DNA from 2 places in the Limosilactobacillus sp. C0001E2 genome. Region 2 is predicted to be linked to the other one. Evidence: riboswitches for the same ligand, from Rfam matches in the RefSeq annotation. Region 2 holds a riboswitch; the other holds the start of a gene.
What was found. Region 2 has a riboswitch for thiamine pyrophosphate ahead of AC1EKL_RS02585 (ATP-binding cassette domain-containing protein). Riboswitches for the same ligand answer to the same signal wherever they lie in the genome.

Region 1 (15,065 bases), on a different contig from region 2:
CTGATTAAGGTCTGATTCATGAGCCCCTTGAATGATCTTACCAGTGGAAGTCTTACCATCCTTGGCAACTGGATCAGTGTGATCAACTGGTGTTTGATGATGTACCACATAGACCGTTTTTTCAAAGGGATGATCAACCGTATCTGATGTAAAGGTTACACTAGCTGGTACCTGTTCGCCGGTTTGAAGAGCCCAACCTTGTGGAATTTGTGGGGTAATCGTTACAGTACTATTAGTTAGACCACTAATAGTTTGATTATCAACATTATGTGAATGATCATTAGCATCAACATAATGAATTGTTCCAGTTTGTGTTTCTGGTTCGTAATCTACATCGTATTCAATGTCGGCAAGTTTTCCAGAAATATTCTCTAATTTTGGTAATTTTAGATAGGTTTTACCATCCTTAGTATATAGGTCATAACCCATTCCTTGGATATCTGTAACGACGAGTTTCATTCCTTTAAAAGTTGGTAATTCAACATCTTTAAAGAGGTAACCACTAGTTCCTATCAGTTTAGTACCTTCTTTATCCCAGTAAGCTGGTCCCTTACCGTCTCCTGAGAAAGAGTAAGTAGGAACTGACTGTTCATTAGGTTCTAATTTTTGCCCATCGGGTTCAGTAATGTTCACAGTGGCGTAGTGGTAAGTCACAATCGGCTCCATTTTTGGATTGCTTGGTTGTTCTGGATCCTTATTTCCACCCGATACCGGAGTCCATTCAGTGCTTGGTTTCACTGGATCAAATGGCTTTATTTCCGCTTCGGAAGACGTTAGTTGTTCAGGATTAGAAGGTGATTTCAGCTCTAAAGTTTTGGTATTTAAGTTATTCGTCTCACTATTCTGATCACTAGCCGGTGCAATAGTATCCCCATTTTCATTTTGGGCATTGGCACTTGCTGATGTGTGATAGCCCGCAAATGTCAGACCAACTAAAACAGAAGCCACCCCAACAGTTAGCTTCCGCAATGCAAATCGTTGCTTGGTTGTCGCATTTTTTTGCAACATCACTTTTTGATTATGTCTTGATAACATATTTTTCCTCCCAATTAAGTTCCCTTAGTACCATAATTATTACAACATTAATTATACTACACTTAAAGATGAAAGGCGTACTAATTTATATAATGATATATATTTAAAGGCTTAATGTTCAATTCGTGTTAAATTTTTTAAATAATTAATAAATCCCGAGCCAGTTGGTTCGGGATTTTCCATTTATTGAAGCGAATCCCAAGCAGCCAATTTAATTGGCGTTTGGTTCGCAATCTGTTTAATTTCATTCGTCAAATACTTTTTATTAATGACGGCTTCGTACGTATATTGTTCAAACCAGTCCTGACTCATCACAAAGTAACCTTGGTCACCATTTTTCTCACCCCAACTATTTTCAATCTTCCACCGGTCCGGTTGGCCATCAACCAAGTTATAGCCAGTCAGAGTCATGGCATGGGTCACTTCCGCTTGGTGCGTTTCTAAACGTTCTTTTTTACTCATCGTAAAATCAATGCCCAGTAGTTCTTCGCGATGATACAGTTTAGCATCCATCAAGCCGCGTTTCCGATCCATTTGTTGGAGAATATCATTACCAACCCAGATTGTTTCATCATGGTTTAGTTGGTTAATCACCACTTCTTGGAGCTTCTTGAATGGCACGTTTGCAAACTGAATTGGAATCCCACCATTGACATTGTCCTGCGATGGTAATGAATACAATTTTCCATATTCATGGTCTGGTGCATTAGTAACAACTACATAGTCATGCAGGTCAGTCTTAAAATACTGATGGTAGAATTCAAGGGGAGTTAAGTTAGCCTGACGATGATATTGATGGTCATCATCACGATACTCTAGATCAAACTTTGCCGGTGGTTCACCAAAGGCATAGGCACAAGCCCGATAGACATCGCTCATCATCCGTTGTCGGGTTTCCTGAATTTCCTCATTACCGGCTTCTTCATGGACTAGGCGACGAAGTACTAATGCATCCTTCTTCATCAGATAAGTTAGAACTTCAGCAATATCGGTCGTATCTTCAGTATTAAAGGTGTCTGGCATGACATAGTGCGGAATCACTCCATACTTTTCAATAATGGAAGCCGCGTTCGCCCATTGACCGCCATCACTTTCTGCAGATTTTAAATAATAATCAACTAGCCGATCATGCAGATCGCGATCAGCCGTTGCTAAAATGTTATCAAAAAACTTATTGGCTCGTTCGATTCGATCCCAGAAAAATAGATAATTTTGGGATAGTTCAAAATCTTTCACCTTGTGAGTCAAAGCAAACTGGTGACGTAAAGTGTTGAGTGTTGCAAAGGACCAACACCGTCCACTGTGCTTTTGGTTACTAACTTTGCCCGTTTTAACCTCATGTGAAAACACCCGGTGTAAACGCTGGCTCACTGCTGGATCTTCACTGGTGGCTTTAATGCCATTCTTACGGATTGCCCGTTCCAACACTTTGGCTGTTCCACGTGAAACATAATTATCATGAAACTTAGTAATCATTTCCTTCGTGACGACTGTATCCTTATTCATTAGTGATATCTCCTTTATAAAATTGGCGATAACAACCGCGAAGCCGTCTGCTTAAAACGTAACCACCGTGGTTGTTGGGCAAACATTGCTGGTGTGACTACATGACTATGCCGAACATCTTCCATAAAAATTTGTTCAAGCTGATCAGCAGTCCGCGAATCATAAATAAAACTGTTGATTTCAAAGTTTAACTTAAAACTCCGGTAATCAAGGTTAGCAGAGCCAACTGAAGCCATCTTCCCGTCAATCATGACGGTTTTAGCATGCATAAAGCCATTATCATAATAGTAAATCGTAACCCCTTCATTGGCGAGCATCCGTGCATAGTATTGCGTCGCGCGGTAAACAAACGGGTGATCAGGCTTGCACGGAATCATAATCCGGACATCAATTCCTGAATGGGCAGCGACCTTTAGTGCATCAATCATGCTATCATCCGGAATTAGGTATGGTGTTTGAATCCAAATATGGTCCTGGGCCGCATTAATGAGCCGCAAATAGCCAAGCTTAATCGTTTCCAACTGAGTATCAGGCCCACTGGAAACAATCTGCATTGGCGTGGTCCCATTTTCAACCTTAATCGGTGGGAAAAATCGCCGATAGTGCAGGATCTGCTTATCAGTTCCCTGCATTGTGGCGTTCCAGTCACGAATAAATCGTTGTTGAAGCGAATAGACCGTACCCCCAATCAGTCGGAGGTGAGTATCCCGCCAGTAGCCAAACTTTGCTACCCGGCTCAAGTATTGATCACCAACGTTAAAGCCACCAACATAACCAATGCGGCCATCAATCGTGACAATTTTACGGTGGTCACGGTAATTAATCCGGAAGTCAAATAGGTTACTCCGTGTCATTAAGAATTGTGCAGCTTCGCCACCGTTTTCGCGGAGGTGGTTATAAAAACTCGGCTTAACGCCCCGGGAACCCCAAGAATCATAGAGAACCCGTACTTCGACCCCTTCCGCAGCCTTTTGTTCCAGAATCGTCCGCAATTGATTACCGATTTGGTCATTATAAATGGTATAAAATTCGATATTGATACTCTTTTTGGCCGCTTCAATATCTTTAAACATTTGGCGAAATAGCTTGTGCCCGTCATTAAAGATCTCAACATTATTATGTCGGGTAAAAAAGGCATCATCGAGGTTTTGAAACAGCATCACCGTTCGCCAGTAGGTCCGCCGGGTTTGCTTTTTCGGCTTCATCATATTAGCGAACTGCTTTTTTTGTTCTTCAATGGCCTCCGTCAGCTCTAACTGGGTGGCACTTTGAATTCTTTCCATCCGGTGACGGGTCGGCTTTCGCCCGAGAAAGGCGTACGCAATAAATCCAATTACTGGAATGAGCGTCAAAACAAGGAGCCATGCCCAGGTTGCCGCAATATCTCTTTTTTTCCGAAAGACGGTCAAAAGCGCCGCCACTTCATTCACCAGCACAATGATAATGAGGACAACACGAATAATATTCCACGTCAATACCATGCTTGCTGTCCTCCTTTACCCGATAAAATCACTTATAATAATTTTAACGCATTCCCCACGCTGAACCAAACCACTAATTCATGTATAATAGTTCAAAATCAAACGAGGTGGTTATTTATGTTTCCAGAATTTGCCGTCGGTCAAATCCGCGCTTTTCACATGCTGTTTAACCAAAACCCAGTACTGGCCATCATTGTGCTGGTCGCTTTAATTGCCTTAGCCTACTACTTTAAGAATCGTTAATCAAAGGGATCATCACCGAAAGTCACGTTTACGACTTCGATGATGATCCCTTTTGTTAAGCAAAAAACCGCTGCCAATTTTGTTCAATTTGTTGTTCTAATTTGATTGCTGTCATCTTTCTCAAATGAGCAACTTCTGCATATAGGTGTTGCATCGTCTGCCAATAATCAATTTCATCAAGCGGTTTGTTCTGCGCCCAGGAAATTCCTTCTAGGCCATCACTCTCAATAAAAATTCGCTCTGCAGGAACCTGTTGAGCAACATTTTGAACTGCCGAATCATTAAAGACATCCGGCCCCACTGAAAACCAAGTATTAGGCACCGCTAGATACTGTTGTAAGTAATGTTTTGCTGAATACCAGTGAACCAATTTATGCACGGCTGGAAACTTCTGAATCTGCTCCAAAAATCCCCGCTCACAGCCCTTAACATGCAAAACAACCGGTTTATGATCAGTAGCTGCTAATTCCAATTGTTTTTGAAAGACTGGGCGTTGGATATCTAGCGGCACATCTGTCCAGGTCGTATCCAGTCCAATTTCACCAATCACCGAAACCCGTGCTAATAAACCCGTGTCAACCTTTTCCTGCCTTGCTTGCCATGGATGAATGCCATAACTTAATTTTTGTTGAGCATTCGCAATTTGGCGATTTCTTTCATACTCTGCGTCACTTGTCGAACTAATCGTACTTTGCATTTGGTGTTGCTGCTGCACCTGAATAATCTTCTGATGCTCATCGTTATGACAATGAATATCAATTAACATTAACGAACCTCAGGGGACAATGCCCGATCCAGTAAGTTCATAATCAACTTTACAAGCACCCCATCAAAGACTAATGATGACAGTGCTCCCGTAATAAACATCGCAATTTGTAAACTTACACTGAAGTGGTTCCATCCATAAATAAAGTATGAAGGGATAAAGCCACCCAAGTGGGCACCGAATGACCCCAACAGGACACTCCCCCAACTGCACCGTTCATAACGGGACTTTTTCGGAAAGAATCCCAATTCATTCCCGGCTCCTTGAATCAAGCCTTCCATAATCGTCAATGCTCCCCATTGGCCACCAAGAAACATTTCCACCATAGAAGCAATTGTCTCACCAACCACTGCAGAACCAATTGTTGGCACTAAATAGATTGCAATTGGTCCAGCCATATACCACAATCCCGAAAGTACCGTATCAACTAACGGGCCAATGCCTAATGGTGTTAGGAGCAACTTAACGGAGTTATAAACTGTATTAATTAACAGCATATAGATAACTCCAAAAAGGATCCCTACCAATGCTACTCGAATAACCGATGCTAAATTCCAATGTGTATAACGTTTAAACATAAAAATCTCCTTTGCATACTAATAACGTTAATACTTAAAAAGGCTCCCCCATCACGGAGAAGCCATTATTGGATATTTTACACATCAAATAATTGCTGTCTCCCTCCGCTAGTATTAACTAGATCAGGTTCTATGGGTATTTCTCAGCTAACTAAATAGCACCCCAGACAGGTTCACTTTTTTACAGGGACGATCATACCACATTACGGAGCCGAAAAAAAGGAGGGGAAAAGAACTAGCTTGTCTAGTTCATCTTCCCACTCCTTGTCATTAACGACTAGTCTTGGTCGTCAGCCTTTTGATCATCTTTCTTTTCGTCGGCCTTGTATTGGTCACTGTCGTCATCAGCAGCATCCTTGGCATCAACGATTTCCAGCTTGCCATCCTTCATTTCAGCAACTAAGTGCTTTGCATCAAGGTGGTCAAGGTAGTAATCCGTAACCTTGTCACGAATTTGTTGTTCGATGACCCGCCGCAGTGGACGTGCACCCATGGCTTCGTCGTAACCTTCGTCAATCAGGAACTTCTTCGCCGTTGGTGTAACCTTAACGTCCATGTCCTTCTTAGCCAACGTCTTGTTTACATCCGCAATCATTAAGTCAACAATCTTTTGCAGATCGTCCTTAGTCAAACTGTGGAATTCAACAATCGCGTTAAACCGGTTCAAGAATTCTGGACGGAAGTAAGTGGTCAACTTCTTGATCAAGTCTTCTTCATCCTTTTCGTCACCGAGTTTAACTGGAGCATCGTTGGAGTAACCGGCATTGGATGTCGCAATGATTACCGTATTCTTAAAGTCAACTGTGTTCCCTTGGCCATCTGTTAACCGACCATCATCTAAGACTTGGAGAAGCAAAGTAATAACTTGTGGATTTGCCTTTTCAATTTCATCCAATAGAATGATGGAGTATGGGTGACGACGAACCTTTTCAGTCAAGGTGTTGGAGTTATCATCGTAACCTACGTAACCAGCGGTCGTCCCAATCAACTTAGAAACCGCGGTCCGATCAGAGTATTCTGACATATCCAACCGGATAATATCATTCTTAGAGCCAAACATATCAAGGGCTAGTTGCTTAGCAAGTTCAGTCTTACCAACCCCAGTTGGACCAACGAAGAGGAAGCTCCCAATTGGCCGATTGCCTTCGTCAAAGCCAGCCCGGTTCCGCCGAATGGCCCGTGCTACTGCTTCAACAGCTTCGTCTTGGCCAATGACTTTGCCTTCAAGCCGCTTGTCCATTTCCTTCAAGCGTTGAACGTCACTTGCCCCGATCTTAGAAACCGGAATACCTGTCATTTGTTCAACTGCCGCTGCAACATCTTCCGGTGTAGCAGTGACTTATTCTTGCTTGGAGTGATCCTTGATTTGCTTCTTCAAATCAGCGATCTTGTCTTTAGCTTCTTGAGCAGCCTTGTAGTCTTCCTTCTTAGCAGCGTCCTTTTGCTTCTTTTCTTCTTTTTCAATTTCCTTTTCGATTTCCTTGACGTCCTTTACCGGGTGCTTAGCAGCCAGGTGAGCAGCCGTCATATCAATCAGGTCAATTGCCTTGTCAGGAAGTGACCGTTGTGGAATGTATTGAACAGAATAGTCAACCGCTGCTTGAAGAACGTCATCTGGCAACTTAACGTTGTGGTGACGTTCATACAAGTCCCGAATTCCCTTCAGGATGGCGAGTGTGTCCGCCTTGCTTGGTGCGTTGACAGTTACTGGGTTAAACCGCCGCGCCAAAGCAGCATCCTTCATAATAGTGTTCCGGTATTCATCTTGGGTCGTTGCCCCGATTACCGTGATTTCACCAAGTGACAATGCTGGCTTAATAATATCAGCCATTCCTTTAGAACCACTGTCAGAACCAGTCGAACCAGCACCGATGATTTGGTGAATTTCATCAAAGAAGAGGATAACATTGCCAGCCTTCTTAACTTCGTCAATCAGCTTTTGCATATTCTCTTCAAAGCTGCCCCGGTATTGCGTACCGGCTTCTAGTCCGGAAATATCAATACTGATAATTTCCTTGTCCTTAATTGGTGCTGGGATATCGCCAGCAACAATTGCTTGGGCTAAGCCTTCAACAACTGCAGTCTTACCAACCCCGGCATCACCAACAAGTACAGGGTTATTCTTCGTCCGCCGACTTAAAATCTCGTCAGTTTCTTGAATTTCTTTATTCCGCCCAATTACTGGGTCCAATTCGCCTTGGCGTGCTTCTTCCGTCAAATCCGGCCAAGCTTGTGGAGCATACTGTCCTTGCCTTCATTTGGCTGTGGTCCTGGTTGTTGTGGAGCTCCACCAGGCAATTGGCCAGTTTGGCGATATTGAGCAAATTCTTCAGGAGTAACTTCACGGCCGTTAATCAAGTAACGACGGTTATCTGAATTAAAGCCGTTCATCCCTCCCATTAATTGGTTAAAAATGTCATTCATGTCGTTGTCAAATGGGTCTCTTGGGTTTTGTGCCATAATACTTTCCTCCCTATTTGTTTAATTGCTTTTTTAAATTACATCCGAATCAACTTCATCATACAGCTAACCCGAATTAGTCGTCCAATAAATAGTGTTCTTCTAAATCGCGTAAAACTTGCCACATCTGCCGATGTTGCGCACGCGCAATTGCATCCAGATCTCGTAAGTTCAATGACGTGGCTTTTGACTGCTGTTTGTTAAACGACTTATGTAAGGTTGTGTAGCCGTATCCGGAAGTCTTTGCAACCTGATAAATCGTCAGGTGATTTTCATTAAGATAGCTCTTAATATCAATCCGCATTACTGCTCACTTCCTTCACACTTTATGTTTTTATTATACCATATTTGTGATATACCACAAGTGTAATATGACAAAAAAGTGGAATAAATTTATATTTTTTTATGATACTTTCCTGTGAATTTTAAATTTTATGTTGACATTCATTAGATTTCAATTAGAATGTACTTAATCAAATTAAATGAGGTAACACAAATGACTGCATTAAATTATTCTCAATTGAATAATGCGTTTAGCTACTGGTTCTGGAACTCCATCTCCTAGAGTCAGTAACCTTTTGTGATGGCTTCTAGGATTCATACATCCGGAAGCCGACCAACCTTAATTTGGCATACTACCATTTAAGAAACGAGCGCTCCCGGGTGTTGCAGAAATTGCAATTCCCGGGTTTTTTATTTAAAGGAGGAACTTTTCAATGCCAAAAATGAAAGCTAGTCTTAGTCAACAATTCAATCCCAACCTCTCTAGAGTTCAACCAACGCCCATCCGAGTGTTTGATAATCAAGCCAGTCAAATTCCCGGGATCGTGAAATTAACCCTTGGTGAACCGGACTTCAATGTTCCAGAAGTTGCTAAACAGGCTGCAATTAAGAGTATCAAAGATAATGACTCGCACTATTCAGCAGGTTCAGGAACCCCGGCTTTACGTGAAGCAATTGCAAACTATCTAAAGAAACATTATGATCTCGATTATGATGCCACAACTGAAATTGCAGTCACGATTGGCGCAACCGAAGCTATCTACGCCGCACTTTTTGCCATTATCAAACCTGGTGATCAAGTCTTAATTCCAACACCAACCTTCCCACTGTACGAAGCTGTCGTTAACCTTCTTGGTGGTGAAGCAATTAATCTTGACACCAGCAATAACAACTTCGTACTATCACCGGAAGCATTACAAACCACCTTAGACCAGCACGAAAATGTTAAAGCAATTGTTTTAAACTACCCATCAAACCCAACCGGAGTTACTTATTCAGCCGACCAACTAAAAGCTCTTGCAGACGTCTTAGCAGATACGAACCTGGTTGTGATTGCTGATGAAATCTACTCTGAACTAATTTATGGTGGTCAACACACCTCCATTGCAAAATTTCTTCCTGGACAAACCATCGTCCTCAATGGTGCCTCTAAGTCTGGAGCCATGACTGGTTACCGGATTGGTTTCATGGCAGCCCCAGCAGAATTGATGAAACGATTAGGGATGGTTCACTCAATCATGATTACCTCCCCTTCTGATCCAGCAATGGCCGCTGCCGTTCCAATCTTCGATAGCGAAGCAGGGCATCAAGCAACCCTTGATATGAAAGCAGCCTACGAAAAACGGCGCGACTTCTTAGTAGCCGCATTGCAGGATCTTGGCTTCGGTGTTGCAACTCCAAATGGTGCCTTCTACGTTTTCGCTAAATTACCGACCAAATATGGTACTGACGATGAAGCCTTTGCTACTAAATTAGCTCAAGAAGGTAAAGTTGCCGTTATTCCTGGATCATATTTCGGTGATGGCGGTGAAGGTTACTTAAGAATGAGCTACGCTACCAGCATGGACAACCTGAAATTAGCTGTCGACCGGATCAAAACTATGTTAAATAACTAGGAGGAATTCAATTATGACAAAAATTTTAATGACTAGTGTCCGCCCTGATGAACAAAAAGCGATCAACGAGTTTGCGGAACAACACCAGATCGATGTTGTAACTACCCCTAAGCCATTTATCGACGATGAAGCAATCGCGATGACTAAGGGAATGGATGGGTTAGTCATCCAACAACACGCCAAAGTTCCTGACAATGCCTATGCTGCTTTAAAAGCTAACGGCCTTAAACAAATTAGTACCCGAACGGCCGGTGTTGATACCATCAACGTTCCATTAGCACATGAAAACGGTCTAAAGGTAACTAACGTCCCAGCATATTCACCACGTAGTGTTGCAGAGCATGCTTTAATGCAAAGCTTCCGTCTTTTGCGTAAATCATACGCATTTGACCACCGGGTTGCTCAAAATGATTACCGGTGGGCTGGCCTGCAAGCCACTGAGATTCATTCCGCAACCATTGGGATCATTGGAGTTGGTCGAATTGGTGGCACCCTAGCTAAATTACTGAAGGCATTAGATGCACGAGTGCTCGGCTATGATGTCAAGCCACGAAAAGAAATGGATGGGATTGTCGAATACGTTTCAAAAGAGGAACTTCTGCAGCAATCTGACGTTGTCTCATTGCACGTCGACTTAAACGATACTTCCAAGGGTCTGCTAACGCTTGATGATTTCAAGTTAATGAAACCCACTGCCGGACTAGTCAACGCTAGCCGTGGACCTGTTGTCGTCACCAAGGACCTCGTCACCGCGCTTAAAGATCACGAGATTGCTGCAGCCGCTCTCGATACGGTCGAAGGCGAAGAACACATTTTTAATCAAGATCATCGTGAGGACGGTTTAGATGCTGTCCCATTAGTCAAAGAACTCCACGCGATGGACAATGTTATTCTGACCCCACACATTGCCTTTTTCACCAACATTGCAGTACAAAATATGGTTGAAATTGCCTTAACGGATGTCTTAACCATCCTTGATGGTCAATCATCACCTCACGAATTCAATTAAGATAAGGAGAAATTACAATTATGAAAGCCAAGCTCAAAGAATTAACGATGGCCACGCTTAACGGAAATGCCATCGCCATCGTCATTGCGCTAATTCCGAGTGCATTGCTCTCTCAATTACTACAATTTTGTCCAGTGAACTCGGTTACCACCGGGATTACCCATATGATTAATCTCGCGCAAGCCGCCTTTCCCTTCATTGCCGCCTTTGCGGTAGGAATGATCTTAAAATTCACCACTTTACAAGTCGGTTCGATGGCACTGGCAACCTTCGTGGCTGCCGGTAACGCGGTTCCCCACAAGACCGCTTTTATCATTAGCGGTTCTGGAATTATTTTGAATATTATGTTAACAACCTTTATTGCCTCCATTGTGGTAATCCTTTTAGATCAATTTCTTGGTCAGTTCAAAATGATTTTAGAGTCACTATTAGTGTTACTGATTGCTGGTGGAATTAGTCTGCTGACCATGCCCATAATGGTTGCAATTCAAAACGCAATTGGGCAGGTGGTCCAAGCCGCCACTAATATGTCACCACTATTAATGGGGATTGTCCTCGGAATGTTATTTGGGGTTCTGATTGTCTCCCCGATTTCCTCCGTTGCCATCGCAATGGCAATCTCGCTTTCCGGTATTGGCTCTGGGGCCGCAAATGCTGGAATCGTTGCCTGTTCCTTTACTTTGGCATGGATGGGAGCAACTGTGAACCCGATTGGTGGAACCCTGGCGCACTTCTTAGGTTCACCCAAGATTCAAATGGCCAACATGCTCGAAAAACCAAAACTATTCATCCCGGTAATTATTGCTTCAGGTATTTCTGGTTTATTCGCAGCAATTTTCCAAATGAACGGTACGCCATTCTCCGCTGGATTTGGTTTTTCAGGATTAATCGGTCCACTGACCGCCTACCAGCATTCTACCGGTTCATTCCTCCTGCTACGGGTAATCCTGGTGTTTGTAATCGTTCCGGTAATCTGTGCTTGGCTCATGAATTTCATCTTTGTTAAACGCACTACTTTTGTTCAGCCAACTGATCTTAAACTGAATCTATAATGTTTCATGTGAAACACAAAAAGGTGATCGAAAAATCGATCACCTTTTTGTGTGTTATCAAGTATTTTAATTTTAGTAAATGCCGTCGTAAGCCTTTTGGAATAGCTTAACAACTTCTTCAACAGTTCCCTTCCGTGGGTTGGAGAATGCATTACCATCCTTTAATGCATTCTTGGCCATTAATTCAAAGTCTTCTGGCTTAGCGCCAATAGCCTTAATTGAATCAGGAATACCAATTGACTTAGCTAATTCACGCATCCCATCAATTGACTTGTGGGCAGCTTCCATAGTCGTCATACCAGTTGTGTCATAACCCATAATTTGGGCTAATTTAGCAAACCGGTCTGGACAAGCAATGATGTTCCATTCTTCAACTACTGGCAGCATCAAAGCACAGCAGACACCATGAGGGGCATCATATTGGCCACCCAATTGGTGCGCCATTGCATGAACATATCCCAAGTTAGCGTTATTGAAGGCCATTCCGGCAAGCATTTCCCCTTCGACCATCTTGGTCCGAGCTTCAACATTGTGACCATTCGCAACCGCTTCAGGTAAGTATTGTTGAATAATTTGAATGGCCTTTTCACATTGGCTATCAGTAATATCATTGTGGTCAACTGAAACGAATGGTTCAACCGCTTGAACGTAGGCATCCAAACCAGTTGCGGCAGTTGTGGCTTGTGGAATGTCCAGCATGAGCATTGGGTCATTAAATGAAACCAATGGAATGTTCCGCCATGAAACAACTACAAACTTTAGGTGAGTATCTTCATTGGTAATTACTGCGTGCCGGGTCAATTCAGAACCGGTACCAGCAGTCGTGTTTACCGCCATCAATGGTGGCAATGGCTTATCTAGCGTTTCAATTCCGGCTAGTTTAGTAATATCGTCACCATTGGTGAGAATAATTCCAATTCCCTTACCACAGTCATGAGCAGAACCACCACCAACGGTGATAATGCTGTCACAACCTTCATCCAGATAGATTTGCTTCCCCTTCTTGATATCACGAATCTTTGGATTTTCTTCTGCACCATCGAAGATGCCGTATTCAACGCCCGCCTTCTTCAATGAGTTAACAGTTTGATCAACTGGTCCATTTTCAATTTTACCGATGTGACCACCAGTAACTACGAGGACCTTATGCATACCAAGCATCTTAGCCCGATCACCAATCTTGGCGATTACTCCAGGGCCAAAGAAGTTTACGCTTGGCATTAAGAAATCAAATTGTCGTTCCATGATATTGCCTCCAATAAGTTAATTACAGTATTGATTGTAATACCAAGTTTGTGAAAATCAACACAATTTACAAGAAACTAAACATTTTTATTAATCTGTTTCATTAAAACCATGGATTATCGATTCATGAAGGATTGTAAAATCAATCACATTATTTATGATATGGTAAGCCGTTAATAATCGTAAATGCCCGATAGATTTGTTCCGTGAGCACCAGCCGCATCAATTTATGGGGAAGTGTAAACCGACCAAATGAGATCTCCGTATTTGCCCGTTTCAAAACGGCTGGACTTAAACCTAGTGACCCACCAATCACAAAAGTAAGGTCACTATGCCCATAGGTGGTTAACTGATTAATCTCCTTAGCAAATTCTTCTGAAGAACGTTCCTTTCCCTTAATCGCCAACGCGAATACGTATTCCCGATCTTTAATCTTACTGAGGATCCGCTCCCCCTCCTTCGCCATGACCTCAACCATTTCATTTTGGCTAAGTGATTCAGGAGCCGGTTCATCGGCAACCTCAACAATCTTAAATTTACAAAACCGCCCAAGGCGTTTTTGATATTCAGCAATTCCATCTTTAAAATACTTTTCTTTGACTTTTCCCACACCAATAATTTTAATATTCAAATTCTTCATTCCTTACTTTTTTCTTGCTATTTTACCATCATGTTAATAACTAGAACTTTTCAACAATTTTTCCACAAGTTATCCACAGAAGATCGTGGATAACTCGGGAAGTTCGTTCTTCTATCTTTGGTCTACCCCGAATTAATAACTTAAGTTATCCACATTAGCAACAAAAACAATCGTTCGCTCACCTTAATCTTAGTGCCTGATATAGCAACGTTTATGACGATTTTGATTAAATTTAATCCACTTATCAACAAGTGTGGATAAAATCTGTGGATAACTTTTTACACAAGAAAAATCGTTGAAATAACAACTATCAACAGCCTGTGGATAATTATGTGGATAACTTTTCCACGGTTTGTTATTAATCACCAATCTTTAGACGAATCATTCGTTTTTCATTCATATTCTATGATTCCAGTAAACTTTTATGTCAAATATTCTATCATTAACGAACTATCTCTCTTTGCTTAACCGTCAAGGTTCTGTCCTTGACAGGATAAAAAAACTGGTGCTTACTAAGCACCAGTTTTTCTAGAATCCAGCATCATCATTATCTTGACTTTGCTGATCTTGATCGCTTTCCTGTTGGGAAGAATCCGATTCTGAACTACTACTATTAGCTGAACTATCGTTTTCAGTTAACTTAACAGTAACTGTGTGGGCCTTCCCATTTCGATAATATGTGATTTTGGCTGATTGACCGACCTTATACTTATACAATGCGGTTCGTAATGAACTAACATCCGTTACTGACTTATTCCCAATCTTCGTAATGACATCATATTTTTTAATACCAGCGTTTTTAGCGGCACCACTATCCGTGATGGTCATCACGACCGCCCCTTTAGTAACGCTAGAAGGTAATTTTAAGACTGAAGATTGTTGATCTTGCGAAACGCTACTTAGGTCAATCAATCCTACGCCTAGTGAAGGACGAGTGATTTTACCGTTTTTAACTAGTTGATTGATAATCCGTACAACTTCGTTACTTGGAATGGAGAAGCCCATCCCTTCAACGTTGCTTCCGTTAGTATCAGAAGCTAACTTCATGGAATTAATCCCGATCACTTGGCCAGCCATATTGATAAGGGGACCACCAGAATTACCTGAATTAATAGCTGCATCAGTTTGAATAACACTAGTTGCTGCAGCACC
Region 2 (15,065 bases):
TTTGTGTTGGGGCGAATCATATGACTACTGACGACCTTGATCGTCTTCACCAAGTGTTACCTCTTGGGGTTATCGTCGATACGAATCCAGCGCCAGATTATTTTGATTCTGTCCAACCGAACCTAGCATTAACGGTGCGGAAAGCATTTGAAGAAATGATTCATCAAGGATTTGAAAAAATTGGTTTTATTGGTGGTCAAGGAATGCAGATTGGGGATAAACCGTTAATGGCCGATTCGCGAACCGCTGCTTTCAAAATTGTGGCCGAAGAATATGGAATGACAGCTGCCCCCATCTTTTCTAGCGGCCGTTTTACCATTGAAAATGGGCAACGGATGGGAGAAGAAATTATTGAACGGTATGGTCGGATTGGGCTACCAGATGGTTTTATCTGTGCGTCGGATACGATTGCGGTTGGGGTATTGCAAGCCTTTAACCATGCAGGCGTGATCGTTCCTCGAGATACGTCTTTAATCAGTATTAATAATAGTGCGTTATCCAAGTATGTGTCGCCACCGCTAACCACTTATGAGATTAACCAGGCAGAAATGTGCCGAATTGCGGTAGAAGACCTCCACGATTTGATCAATCACCCACAACGGCCCCACTTTCATCTGCTAGTGGATACAACGCTCGTCATGCGCGATAGTTTTACAAGAAAAATTAACCAGTAAAGGATTTACTAAAGATTAGTAAATCCTTTATTTATTTTATTTACTTTTTTAGACAGTTTTCTATAATAATTGTTGTAAGCGATTACAATGATTTTTCTGAGGAGGGTGTGCATTTTGGACACTAAACAAAAACCAGCCGCTAAACTGACGGCGGCCCAATGGATTTCGCGTTCTGCGTTTTGTTTTGGTAACGTTGGTCACTCCGCCTTTTATGGCGTAATGAGCACTTATTTTATTATTTTTGTGACGAGCGGAATGTTTGACGGCCTGAGCAAACACGTTGCGGACCAATTAATTGCACTAATTACTGGGTTGATTGTTGGTGTACGGATTCTGGAACTAATTATTGATCCAGTAATTGGTAATATTGTGGATAATACAAAGACCCGGTGGGGGAAATTTAAGCCATGGATCTTCTGGGGCAATATTGTTTCCGGGGCCCTCTTGTTGGTCTTATTTACTGGGATTTTTGGTTTAGCAAAGGTTAACTTGGTCCTCTTTGCCATCTTATTTGTCATCATTTTCCTAGCGTTTGATATTTTTTATTCATTCTCTGATGTTTCCTACTGGGGAATGGTGCCAGCGTTAAGTGAAGACTCGAATGAACGGGGGATTTATACATCACTAGGAGCCTTTGCCGGCACGATCGGTTGGAACGGTCTGACCATTATCGTGGTTCCAATTGTCACTTACTTTACTTATTTGGCTACAGGTCAACATAAGGAAGGGGCCGTTGGTTGGTTTGCTTTTGCTGCCATCATTACGGCGCTAGCAATTTTAAGTGCGTTAGCTGTTTGCTTTGGTACTAAGGAAAAGCAAAATTTAATTCGGAATTCAGCTCAACAGAAGACGACCATTCGGGATGTTTTCTCTGCCATTTTCCATAATGATCAAATTTTATGGCCAGCCTTAGCCTACCTGCTGTACTCATGTGCATATGTGATTACGAACGGGGTTTTGTTCTACCTTTACAAGTTTGTCATTGGGAAACCAGGGCAATTTTGGATTGTGGGAGTGATTGCCACGATTATCGGCTTCTGTACCAGTCCATTATTCCCAATTCTGAACAAGTTCATTCCACGGAAGTGGCTTTTCATCATGGGACAGGTTTGCATGGTCCTGGCTTACGTAATTTTTATTGCTTGTCGGTCTAATATTTTCATGATGGATTTAGGACTGGTACTGTTTAACATTAACTATGCCCAATTAGTCACGGTACTAACCTTTACAGATGCCATTGAATATGGTCAATTAAAGAACGGCCAACGTAACGAAGCGGTTGTTTTAGCTGTGCGACCAATGATTGATAAGCTAACGGGGGCCATTTCAAATGGGCTTGTTGGTTACATCGCGGTAGCTGCGGGAATGACTGGTGCTGCGACAGCTGCGGATATGACCGCTAAAGATATTCGCACGTTTGATAGCATGGCGTTCTATATTCCGATGGCGTTAGCAATTCTTTCCATTGTTGTGTTCTTGACGAAGGTCAAGTTGTCAGAAAAACAACACGCGGCAATTGTTGAAGAATTAAAGGATAAGTTGGCTAAGGGTGAAATCAAGACAACAGATCATCAAGTGACACCCACCGAAGAGACCAACGTATTAGCTCCTGCTGATGGTCAATTAATGGCATTAGCAGATGTTAAGAATGAAGATGGTACGGTCGGTTTTCCTGGAAAGGGATTTGCCATTGTCCCGAGTGATGGACGTATTTACGCACCGTTTGATGGAACGATTAAATTTACTTTCTCGACCAAGCACGCTTTTGAAATTGTTGCCGATGATGGCTTAGAAACGATTATTCACGTAGGCCTCGGGACTGTTAACATGCGTGGTGAAGGCTTTAATGTGCATTATACTGATGGTCAAAAAGTTCACGCGGGTGATCTTCTGATTGAATTTGATCGTGATTTAATTCGCCAAAATGGATATCTTGATACCGTGGTGACGTTCATGGTGCGGCCAAAGCTAGTGGATGTGGTTAACCATGTTCAATTTGGTACGACGGTGCACCATGGTGAACGAGTGATTGCAGTAACCGCGAATAAGTAGTGGAGGATCATTATGAAGAATCAATTACCAACTATTTTGTACGGGGGGGTGACTAGAACCCCGAGCAATGGCCTGAAGATACCTGGAATGACGATATTAAAGTCTTTAAACAGGCAGATATTAATTCCGCGACCGTCAATGTTTTTTCATGGGCCCTGCTTGAACCAGCAGAGGGACAATATAATTTTAGTATTCTAGATAAAATTATTGAAAAACTCAGTGCTGCTGACTTTGAAATCGTTTTGGCAACTTCAACCGCCGCCATGCCAGCGTGGATGTTTAAAAAATACCCCGATGTGGCGCGGGTGGACTATCAAGGGCGCCAGCATGTTTTTGGCCAACGGCATAACTTTTGTCCCAGTTCTCCGAATTATCAACGGCTCGCACAAAAGCTCGTTGCTAAACTAGCGGAGCGATATGGTGATAATCCCCACATTGTCGCTTGGCATATTAATAACGAGTACGGTGGTAATTGTTACTGTGAGAATTGCCAAAAGGCGTTTCAAAAGTGGCTGCAGCAAAAGTATCAAACCCTTGATCGCTTGAATCAAGCGTGGAACAATAACGTCTGGAGTCACACCATTTATCAGTGGGATGAAATTGTGGTACCAAACGAACTGGGCGATGCATGGGGCCCAGAAGGCAGCCATACCATTGTTGCTGGTTTGTCATTGGATTATCTGCGGTTCCAATCTGCTGCACTCCAAGACCTTTACCGGATGGAAAAGCGCACGATTGAAAAGTATGATGATCACACACCGATAATGACGAACTTTCATAGTACGCCAAATAAGATGATTGATTACCAAGCCTGGGCAGGGGATCAAGACATCATTGCGTACGATTCCTACCCAGCCTATGATCAACCAGCCTATCAAGCTGCATTTCTGTCCGATTTGATGCGGAGTTTAAAGCATCAGCCATTTATGCTGATGGAATCCACGCCTTCCCAGGTCAATTGGCAACCGTATAGTCCGCTGAAACGTCCTGGACAAGTTCGGGCAACTGAATTTCAAGCGGTCGCTCATGGTGCAGATACGGTTCAATATTTTCAGCTTAAGCAGGCAATTGGTGGTTCGGAAAAGTTTCATGGTGCAGTCATTAGCCATTCGCAAAGGACGGATACCCGTGCGTTCCAAGAAGTGGCCCAAATTGGTCATGATTTAAAACGGCTGAGTTCAAAGATATTAGGGTCCCAAACGCCTGCGAAGATCGGCATTATCTTTGATTGGAATAATTTCTGGTCATATGAATACGTGGCGGGAATTTCTCAAGATCTAGACTATGTTGGCTCTGTACTGGATTATTATCGGCAGTTCTATGAACGCCATATTCCGACGGATGTGATTAGTGTAGATGACGATTTTAGTCAGTATGACTTAATTGTGGCACCCGTTCTCTACATGGTTAAGAAGGGGCTTGCCGGAAAAATTAATGACTATGTTGCTACTGGTGGTCACTTCCTGACGACTTACATGTCAGGGATGGTGAACGAGAGTGATAATGTCTACACTGGTGGTTATCCTGGTCCGTTAAGCAAAGTGCTTGGCATTTGGGTTGAAGAGACCGATGCAATGACTCCTGGAAAGACAACCCAGGTTGTTTATGAAAAAGATGGCCTTGCTGCGGATGGGCATTATTTGTGTGACCTCATTCATCTAACCAGTGACCATGCCCGTGCGGTTGCTAAGTATGGGACAGAATTCTATGCTGGAGTTCCAGCGATTACGGAAAATCAGTATGGTCAGGGGACGGCCTGGTATGTCGGCAGTCGGATTGACCATGCTGGATTGAGTCACTTAATGGATGAGGTTCTCCAAGTGGCAGGTGTGTCAGGATTAATTGCGACTCCAACTGATTTGGAAATCACTAAACGAGTGAAGGATGGTCATGAAATTTACTTTGTTTTGAACATGCGGAACGAAGAACGCCAATTACCCGCAGAGTTAGTGGATGGCTGGACGGACCTATTAACAGGTGAACAACCACAACCAAAGATGATGGGTTGGGATTTGCGAGTTCTTACAAAAAGTAATTGATCAAGAAGAAGCAGGTAAACTAATTGGTCCGTTGAGACTTGTTCATTGAGTGCATTTGCTAAGTCAAACGAAATTTTATGCGCAGCAGCTTGTTGTTGGATATAGCTATGTTCTGCTTGAAAGGCATTGATAAAGTAGCTGGTCATGAGATCAGCGTTAATCTTATTTTTGCGTGAGAAGATTCGGTAACGGTTTAGATAGGTTCGCCGGACCGCAGCGATTTCATAAGCATTTTTCGGCGTTTGAGCATCATTCAAAAATTTATTAACGCGTCGGATCACGATTCGTAAAACGGGGCCAATTTCATCATTAACTGCCTTAAAGTGATCTTGCCGCGCTTTTTTTAATTCCGGATTTTTATGATAAAGTTTGATTACTTTACGACGAGCGTGTATCCAGTGCAGACGGTGATACAACATGATAAAAGTATCCCAAAAACCGTGCTTTGATTTACTGAAGAGGTCACGAGCCATCAGCCGCGAGTACATTCGTTCCTGCTGTTCGGTGATGACGTCATTATCGGTCAATTCTTCAAGGGTATCTAATTCCACTTGGTGGCACTTTTGCAAGAGATGGTTATAGGTTTCGGTATTCAGACGTGCCCGCATGGTCATTTGACTGTCCAATTGGTCAATTACTAGTGATTTTTCACGATTTTGTTCACCGTTATTGGTTAAATCATTAATAGCGTATTGCACAGTCTTTGTTAAAGCCTTATGAAATTCAGCTTTGGAATAACTTTCCTGTTTTTGCGGAAGGAGTTTTGGAAAGGCAAAGGTACCGACAAAAAGACTAATCAGGATTACAAAAGCGGCAATCAAAATCAAATCATTCCGCATGGCAATTCGGTCTTCGTTGACCAGCAGCGGAATGGAAAAGGCCATCGCCATGGTGATGGTACCGTGAACGCCACCGATTGCTAACAATAAGCTATCTATTTTTTATCTTGTTGTAAGGCTTTGGAATGCAGACGCACAAGGCCGATTTGCGACCAGAGGTATCGTAACAGAGTCATGACAAGGTAAAGAACCAGCGCAATACCGACAATTTTAATCGTTTGCAGCTGTTTCATATGACCAAGCACCATCGGTAAGCTAAGTCCTAAAAAGACGAAAACAAGGCCGTTTAAAGCATCAGCAATGATGTTCCAAATAGTAGTAGTGGCAATCTGAACTTTGGTCGAAGTAAGGTGGAGACGGTCATACAAGATACTGTGCATGATCCCAGCAGCGACAACCGCTAAAATACCTGAGAGGTGGAGTTCTTCAGCTAACCAATAAACGACAATCGGGGTCATCACATTAATCGGAATGACAATTGGGGCGATGTCAACGTGATGTTGCATCAGAGCAGTTCGTACGTTAATTAGCAGGGATCCGGCGATCATTCCAAAGATAATCCCACCGAAGAAAACATACAGGAATGTCCAAATTCCTTGAGCAAGTGAAAATGAACCAGAAGCCAGGGCAGATGAAGCTAGACTAAACAGCACGATTCCAGATGCGTCATTAAAAAGCGATTCGTGTTCGAGGGTTAAACTGACGTTTTCTGGCATTTCGACATCAGTAGTCAACGACTTAACAGCGACGGCATCAGTTGGGGTAATAATGGCAGCGAGCATAAAGGCAACGGGTAAGGATAAGGAATGCGGGAGGAGAAAGTGTAATCCCAATCCGAGGATAATGACTGTAAAAAGCGCCAGATAAACCGCCATGGACATCGTTCTTGACAGTGCCCGCGCGAGCTGCCTGGAGGAAGTGTTCTGACCGTCGTTAAACATGAGCGGTGCGATAATCAAGAGCATGAAAATTTCTGGTTCGAGTTGAAAAGTCTTTAAGTCAGGAATAATTGCTAAAACCACTCCAGCAATAATTTGATAAATTGCTAAAGGGAGGACAGGCCAAATTAAGTGGATAATGTTGGCCGTAACGACGGCAACTAATAAGAGAACAATTCCGAGAACGGTCGACATAATATGAATCCTTTCTTGAATGTAATTTAGTTCTATTATAACGAAAAATGTAAAAAAACAAGCGATTAGCAACTGGAAATTACTAATCGCTTGTTCAATTAATTATTGCCGCTTAATTAAAACACTAATTCCCATCGCTAGGTTATAGATGTAGAGAATTAAAGAAATTAAAAGAGCTAAAACTGTTAGAATACCGAAGAGCCAACCACCCGAACTACGAACCTGATCTATTCCGGCCGCACCGAGAATAAAGAAAGTTAGTAAGGCGACAATTACGTAAAGGGCGGGGAAAACCTGCGTCCAGAAAGCGGACCGAGCATGTCTGGCCACGTATGGGTCCTGACGATCAACGATCCAAATGATTAATGGAAACAAAACGGGAAGAAATAGGATACTGAGATAAGCTAAACAGCTGAGAATCCGACTGGTTATTGATTGATTATTCATAATGAACTCCTTTTCTTTTAGTATACCAGAAAAGTTATGGGAGCATGAGTAATGTGACTTGAACAATTGCCAAACTAACGATGAAGGTTATCCAATCTCGCGTTCCAATCCGGATGATTTGAACATGGGTCCGTGATTGTCCCTCGACGAAGCCCTGTGATTCCATCGCTTGGGCGAGGACGTCCGACCAACTTAGGGCCGAAAGAATCGCTTTGAAGTAGAGCTGCGGTGACCAGAAGTAGAGAGTGATTCCGCGCATTTGGGCTGCAATGCGAATGGTTTGGATTGCTTGAATTGTACGCGGAACGGTATTGATGGCGGCTAATGTTCCGTAGGCATATTTGGCAGGGAGGTGGGCATTTTGTTCTAGTGAGCGGGCGAGCTCAAGTGGAGACGTAGAAATAGTAATAAGAGCTCCCAAAAAGCAGTAGGCGTAAATTCGACTAACCATTACCCAAGCAAAGAACCAACTATGGCCAGGACTAAACCAGCGAATGGTTACTGCAATAGTTAAAGCAGGAAGCAAGGGAATAAGAAGTAATTTAATCAATGTCCGCAGTGAACAATGATGCAAAATTAGAAGGATTAGTGCAAAGAAAATTAATAGGAGGTTGGTGGCGATTTTACTGGTAAAAGATATTTCCAGGGAAATAATGATAATCAGTAGTAATTTTAGACTAGGATTCATGACTTGTCCTCCCTTGATATGACAATTGTCGGCAACTTAGATGGAGATGATAATTAATGAATGAATCGAGCCCCGTTAATTGATGACTAATAATCAGAATGGTTTGGGGTAAAACCTGTTGGCAGTTATGAATTAGGTCAATCACATTAGCAATGGATTGCTGATCCAGGCCACTGAATGGTTCATCAAGGAGCAGCAGTGGCTGGCCCATCATGAGCATCACCAGTAATTGAAGTTTCTTTTTTTGACCACCAGAAAGAGAATACACCACCTGATTGGTGAGATGTTGTAAACCTAACTTGTCAATGGCGTCTGCTAAACGGGAACGGTTAAAGTATGGATGGTGCCCATGCCTGAGACTAAGTTCTAGTTCTTCTTGGACAGTTACCTTGAGAAATTGATCATTGGCATTTTGAAAGACGAGACCCAGTGTTTGACCAAGCTGCGGTGGAGAATATTTTTTTAAAGGACGATCGAAAAGCTTAATAGTTCCATCAAATGGAATGATTTTAGTTAATGCCTTGAAAAAGGATGATTTGCCACTACCAGATTCACCGGTTAAAAGAGTCACCTTATTTTTAAAGATGGTGAGTTCCGGTTGCTGAATAAGTAATTGATTCTGTCGCCGTAAGGTGAAGTTATGTAATGAAACCGCGGCCGGATTGGTTGATTGAGGTGGGGTTGCTGAAAAGTTATTAGGCTGATTAAATCGATCCAACAATGTTTGAGTAGCAGCTGATGATAATGGTTGAAGATGGTTATTGAAATCAATGATTAGCGGATGAAGTGAATCATATGCGGCCAAATCGTGGTCGGCGATAATGATCGTTTTACCGGTTTGAAGGAGTTTCCGTAGTTGTTGAATGATCAAAGTTCGGTTATGAAAATCCAAACTCGCGAAGGGCTCATCCAAGAGGATGATTTGTGGATTCATTGCAATGATTACGGCTAAGCTCGCGCGTTGCTGTTCACCACCGGAGAGAGTTGTGAAGTGGCGGTCAGCAAGGTGTAAAATACCAACTTCTTCTAAAGCTTGTTGGGTTAGTTGGGGAATGCGCTGAGCGGATACTTGCCGATTTTCTAGTGCAAATTCGATTTCATGACGTGGTGTGTCTAAAGCAAATTGTAGTTCCGGATCTTGAAACATCATGGCACAGGTGGGGTGATCTGGGAGGTTCACGGAGCCTGATAAGTGTCCGCCGTACTTGGGGAGTAAACCGGCAATGATCTTGAGCAGGGTAGATTTTCCACAACCAGATTTGCCATAAAAAATAGTTAATTGACTAGTTGGAATAGATAATTGAGGAATATTGAGAATAGTTTGCTTTTTTTGATAACCAAACTGGAGTGATTCAATTGTAATTGGTGTTGTCATGATGACCTCGCAAAATAAAGAAACCCTGCCGGATCAAAATGTCCGCCAGGGTGGTAATTGTAAAATTAAAAAACAACCTTGTGATCTCCCTTCGCTGGTCCTAACCAGAGCAGGTTCGATGGGTATTTCTCAGCCGTGCGGCACCCCAGACAAAGATAATTAAATTTAGTTTCATCATAACGAAAGTAGCAATGAAGTGCAAGTAGGTAGAATAATTAACAGGCTGTGGAAAAGATGTGCACAACTCTGAGGGAGGCGTAGGTGCTGATTAGACAGCATTTGTGAATGGGAGGGAGTAATTATTAACAGGTTTCCACAAGATATTGTGGATAACTAATAAATCATCCACAATCATTTGGGGAAACGAGAGAGTAAGTATGTGAATTTGAAGGTGACGGAACGTGGGTTTAAAAAATTATTCATTCTGATTACGAAAAATAAGTAACATAAAGTGTAAAACCCGTTCCACAATTGGGAACGGGTTTCTTTTAATGTTGACTAAATAAATCAGTGAGGTAGTTCATGAATGTTTGCAGATAACGGTCTTTATCGACGTTTACAGCAACTTTAACGTTTGGATTTGGATCATTCAACTTGGCGTTATTACCAATTGTCCGTCCATAATTTGGTCCTTCGTGGACAACTCTCATGAAGAGACTGATGGTTTTAACGAAACTTGGATCTAAAGAGACCCCCACTGCTAATGGATCATGCAGAGCACAGCCATTTTTATCAATATCAAGATTGTAGTAAGCATCAATGTAGAAATCGGTGATATCAGCGTATGCTTTACCAGCAGCAGTTCCTAGATCACGCCATTTCTGCGTTTCCCGCTTGGTTAACAGTGTTCGCAGTGTGACATCCAAGCCAACCATCGTTAATGGTAAATCTGGGTTGGATAACACAATGCTGGCCGCTTCAGCGTCTTGATGGATATTTGCTTCAGCAGCTCCCGTCACGTTTCCTTCAACGGTTAACGCTCCACCCATGAAGGTAACATTACCAATCAATTTGGCGATTTCTGGATCCTTTTCTAAGGCTGCCGCAAGGTTTGTCATTGGACCGGTTGGTACAATAATTAAATCTTTGCCATACTTGTGGGCAGCTTCAATGTAAAAGTCAACACCAGATTGGCTTTCAACTTGACGTTGCGGATTTGGCAACTGAACTTCACCAATTCCATTCTTACCATGAATGTCAAGGGAGACCTGCATGACGTCAAAGTGGTCAGTTGTACTTGAATGAGCCAATCCCTTAAAAACCGGAACGTCAGTCTGACCAAGCAGTTCCAATAACTTGAGACTGTTTTGGGCACAAACGTCAATTAAATTATTGCCATAGGATGAAACGATCCCAATGAGATCCACATCCGGGGCCGCCGTTGCGTATGCAATTGCTAAAGCATCATCAACCCCAGTATCCAAATCTAAAATCATTTTTTTCTTTGCCATAACCGTACCTCCATTGGAATTAAATATACTTTTATTTTAAGCGACTAATAGAGAAAAGACAATCGAAACCAAGCGGTAGCGTTTTCGATGTTCGGATTATTCGTTAGCAATGAACATGATACAATGATGATAAAATGAGTTACAGATTAATAAGGGAGAATGATGAGATGACAGACCAACTTCATGACGTTAGTGTAATCGGCGGAGGACCCGCAGGAATGTTTGCCGCCTTTTATGCTGGATTGCACGAATTAGATACACAATTAATTGAAGCGTTACCCCAATTAGGTGGACAGGTGCGCGCGTTATACCCGGAAAAGCAAATTTGGGATGTTGCTGGTAAAGCGGGGGTGACAGGAGCACAGTTAATTAGTGATTTAGAAGAACAGCTAGGTCATGCTAAGATTAACTATCAGTTATCAACGAAAGTGACGGAAGTCGTTAAAGACCAGGATGGCTACTTTACGATCATTAGTAATCGGGGGACTTTTCGTTCCAAAGCGATTGTGATTGCGATGGGGAATGGTGCCTTTGCGCCACGACCATTCAAAGTAGAAGGAATTGAACAGATTGATGAACAGCGGATTAATTACTTTATTCAACATAAAGCTCAGTTCAAGAATCAACGGGTTGCAGTTCTCGGTGGTGGTAATTCAGCAATGGATATGGCCTTAATGTTGGAACCGTTGGCAAGCGAAGTGTATTTAGTTCACCGTCGTGACCAATTTCGGGGGTTACCAGCAACGTTAACGCAGTTACAAAAATCACAGGTGCATTTACAGACCCCATTTTTACCGAAGAAGATTAGTCAAACTGAGGATGGGACAATTACTTTACAGCTAAAAAAGATGCGGAGTGATGAAGAAACTCTGCTGAACGTGGACCAAGTGGTTGTCAATTATGGATTTACGTCGAATAACGCGGCTTTAAACGAATGGTCATTGGATTTAGCAACGGAGCGGCATTTAATTAAAGTCGATTCTACCATGATGACCAGTATTGAAGGGGTCTACGCAATTGGGGACGGAAATACTTATCCTGGGAAAGTACCGTTGATTGCAACTGGTCTGGGTGAGGCTCCTTTAGCAATCAATGATTTGGCAAGACGGCTCTATCCCGATAAACGGATGGCGACGCACAGCTCATCGATGAAGATTAAATAAGAATGGTTAATGATCAAGAAAATAAATAACGATCTAGAATGGACTGAACCACTCTAGGTCGTTATTTTGTAGGGATTAATTTAATTCTTGGTAGATATCGGATAATGGTTGCCGGACTTTCGGAGTAATTTCCTGATCACGGTAACCAAAGCTGACCATGACGGCAACGCCCCATTCTTCTGGATCCATGTAATGGTGATCAGCAAGGTATTGGTTCATTTGCGCATAGTTAAAGCCTTCAATTGGACAAGAATCAATATCTAGTGCTGCCGCAGCAGTCATCATATTCGCCATTGCAATGTAACACTGCCGAACCGACCATTCAAAAACATCATGAGAATTTTTAAGACCCAAATCTTGTTCTTGAAATTTCTTGAACTTTTGAGAAACGGCAGAGGTTGGTGAATAGTTCTTATGTTTAATATCATCAACCAAATGTTGAACGTAGTGACTATCGTAAGTCACGTTTTTATATGCGAGAATGACTAACAATTTATCAGCGCCGTTAATACTGTTTGCGGCACCCCACGCAAACGGTTTAATTGCTTCTTGGTCGTGTCGATTGTTTATTAACAAGAATTTCCAGGGTTCATACCCGAAAGAACTCGGTGATAAACGTCCAACTTCGAGAATGGTTTGCCAATCATCGTTTGGGATATGTTGACCAGCGCGGTACTTTTTGGTGGCATACCGACGATGGGCGTTTTGAATTAGCAATTGTTGAATTTCTGGTTTATCCATTTTTGATGATCTCCTTTCAAGAACACTGAGGTATTTCCTGGGAAATTAATTATTTCCATCGGGATTAGTAATCTTGATCCGGTTAGAATCAGTTCGTGAGTGATTCTGTTCTGGAGCATTGGTGGAGTAGTCACTGACGGTAGACTGATTACCATTTTCACTATAGATACTGGTAGAACGATTACCCTTCTTCTTTTCAATTGCTTTAGCCTTCTTAAGACCGTTGGAGTAATTATAATTCTTTGGATTAACCTTCTTGAAGCCCTTTGGTGTGTAAAAGCGTAGTAAATTCTTTTCATTTAAGGAGTCTGAAAGACTTAACTCCTTGTTGACGAGCTGCGCTTGCTTTTTGAGCCATTTCTGTTGTGCCTTAGTCAAGTGGGCTTCTTTACCGGTTTGATTATCATAAATTGTCCCGCTAATACTTGTGTATTTAGGCGTTACAAAGTCGTGATTCCGGAAGGCAACTGTCTGACTATGTCTAGAACTAAAGAGGTCGGTTCCAAACATAATGTAGCGTTTAGAACTAATGCCGAGTAGGTGGAGGAGAGTTGGTAAGACATCAATTTCACCACCATAAGTATGTGAAATACCACCATGACCGCCAGATCCCGGGATTACAAACATCATTGGAACCCGTTGGAGTTGGGCATTGTCAAAGTCTGTCCATGTATCAGCGCTCTTGCCCAAGACACTGGCAAGACTTTTGTTAGCTGAATTAGAAATGCCGTAGTGGTCACCATAAATCATGATAATGGACTTCTTATCGAGGCCTGTCTTTTGCAGGTAGGCAAAGAATTCCTGGAGTGATTGATCAAGGTAGTGCGCAGTTTCGAAGTAACCATCAACAGTTGAATCACCGGTGTTAGTTGTTTGGAAGTTAGAATCCTTATCCTCATCGTCAATGGTAAATGGGAAGTGGTTAGAAACAGTCAAAAACTTTACATAGAAAGGCTGCTGAAGCGTCTGGAGATACTTAATCGAGTTTGCAAAGAGCAATTTATCCTTCAATCCATATCCCATGGCTTTATCACCAGAAGTATCATAGTAACTGGCATCAAAGAAGTATTGGAAACCGAGATTCTTATAAACGTTATTACGGTTCCAGAAACTAGCTACGTTACCGTGGGAAACCGCACTGGTATATCCAGCACGTTGGTTCAAAATTGCGGGCGCAGCTTCAAAGGTGTTATCACTACCCAATGTAGCAAATAATGACCCTTGCGGTAAACCGAAGGTACTGGTTTCTAGCATATTTTCCGCATCAGAGGTCTTTCCTTGGCCCACTTGATGGAAAAAGTTATCAAAAGCGTAGGTATCATTGCCGTGATAAAGTGAATTTAGGAAGGGAGTAACCTCTTGGCCGTTAATTTTCTTGTCGATCAAAAATTGTTGAAAACTTTCTAAGTGAATGACAATCACATTCCGGCCCTTGGCAATTCCAAACATTTTGGAGTTAGCCGGCGCAAAGTGCTGATCGGTGAATTTCTTGACAGAAGTTAATTCAGAACGGGTCGCACTTTTGCGCATATTATCGATATGTTGAGACTTAGCTAAATCGTAACCAGTAAAAGCATCAATTCCTAAATACTTAACAATGTATGAGCGATCAAAGGTCCGCCCTAAGAATTGGGGACGGTTAAATTCCGCGACCATTAAGTTTAAGCCAAACATCAATACCGATAATGAGGTAAATGAAAAGGCTAAGCGGTTACTAATGGCACGGGGATCAAACTTAATTTTACGAAAGAGCATCAACAAAAGGATTACGACAATATCGGCCCAATATAATAAATCATGGACGTTTGTCAATGCTAATGAACTACCACTGAGCCCTTGATTGACCTTCGAATAGCCGGTCATGGTGGCGACCGTCATAAAGTCGGTGAACTCTCGATAGTAGATAACGTTGAGATATAAAAGTAACGTATTAAGAATATCTAGTCCCATCAATACCGGGTAGAAAAACCGGGACCGTTTAAAATAAAAGGCGAGACTAAATAGGAAGATTGTCGTTGCTAAGGGGTTGATTAGTAAAATTGCGTACTGGATGATTCCAGATGCCCCTAATTTAAAATCTGTGAAGTACGCGATTAACGTCTTCAACCAAAAAAGGACGACCAGGAGACCGCAAAAGCCGATCCGGGTGTCCACAAGTTGACCTATTTTTTTCATTAGGTGATTTCCTCGCAGTTCCAGAATGTTGTTGGTAATTAAACGATCCCTATTTTAACACATTCTGCTATTGAGAAGCGTTCCACCCTAAATTGTTGCATAATCTTAATCATCAATCATGACCGGCTCCGTTAGCCAATCATAGCGGAAAAGTTGCCGTAATTTTGTATTGACCGGGATCCAAATTTTGTTATGCCAAATATCTTTTAGGGCAGCACGGAAAACTTGGTCCCGTTGGTGTTGTGGTGAAAGGGAGAGGCGCAGGATCCGTCCTTGTTCCGTTTTAAC

Region 1: linked by a shared signal. The riboswitch ahead of AC1EKL_RS05605 (ECF transporter S component) and the one ahead of AC1EKL_RS02585 (ATP-binding cassette domain-containing protein) in region 2 are both predicted to bind thiamine pyrophosphate.

The regions. Positions count from the first base shown of each region.
Region 1 covers NZ_JBWPXC010000004.1:83,699-98,763, forward strand. The annotation lists gene AC1EKL_RS05580 (mucin-binding protein) at 1-1,035, opposite strand, end outside; gene AC1EKL_RS05585 (C1 family peptidase) at 1,219-2,511, opposite strand; gene cls (cardiolipin synthase) at 2,556-4,022, opposite strand; gene AC1EKL_RS05595 (hypothetical protein) at 4,140-4,265, shown strand; gene AC1EKL_RS05600 (TatD family hydrolase) at 4,321-5,031, opposite strand; gene AC1EKL_RS05605 (ECF transporter S component) at 5,031-5,609, opposite strand; TPP riboswitch at 5,693-5,785, opposite strand; partial or broken gene AC1EKL_RS05610 (ATP-dependent Clp protease ATP-binding subunit) at 5,887-8,069, opposite strand; gene AC1EKL_RS05615 (hypothetical protein) at 8,146-8,373, opposite strand; gene AC1EKL_RS05620 (aminotransferase class I/II-fold pyridoxal phosphate-dependent enzyme) at 8,786-9,967, shown strand; gene AC1EKL_RS05625 (D-2-hydroxyacid dehydrogenase) at 9,981-10,976, shown strand; gene AC1EKL_RS05630 (PTS sugar transporter subunit IIC) at 10,997-12,028, shown strand; gene AC1EKL_RS05635 (iron-containing alcohol dehydrogenase) at 12,101-13,273, opposite strand; gene rlmH (23S rRNA (pseudouridine(1915)-N(3))-methyltransferase RlmH) at 13,425-13,904, opposite strand; gene AC1EKL_RS05645 (S1C family serine protease) at 14,442-15,065, opposite strand, start outside.
Region 2 covers NZ_JBWPXC010000002.1:66,118-81,182, forward strand. The annotation lists gene AC1EKL_RS02555 (LacI family DNA-binding transcriptional regulator) at 1-674, shown strand, start outside; gene AC1EKL_RS02560 (sugar MFS transporter) at 762-2,726, shown strand; partial or broken gene AC1EKL_RS02565 (beta-galactosidase) at 2,739-4,765, shown strand; partial or broken gene AC1EKL_RS02570 (cation:proton antiporter) at 4,765-6,737, opposite strand; gene AC1EKL_RS02575 (magnetosome magnetite crystal formation protein family) at 6,840-7,184, opposite strand; gene AC1EKL_RS02580 (energy-coupling factor transporter transmembrane component T family protein) at 7,219-7,872, opposite strand; gene AC1EKL_RS02585 (ATP-binding cassette domain-containing protein) at 7,862-9,247, opposite strand; TPP riboswitch at 9,317-9,405, opposite strand; gene AC1EKL_RS02590 (nucleoside hydrolase) at 9,736-10,698, opposite strand; gene AC1EKL_RS02595 (NAD(P)/FAD-dependent oxidoreductase) at 10,866-11,861, shown strand; gene AC1EKL_RS02600 (NAD(P)H-dependent oxidoreductase) at 11,937-12,602, opposite strand; gene AC1EKL_RS02605 (LTA synthase family protein) at 12,648-14,777, opposite strand; gene AC1EKL_RS02610 (hypothetical protein) at 14,883-15,065, opposite strand, start outside.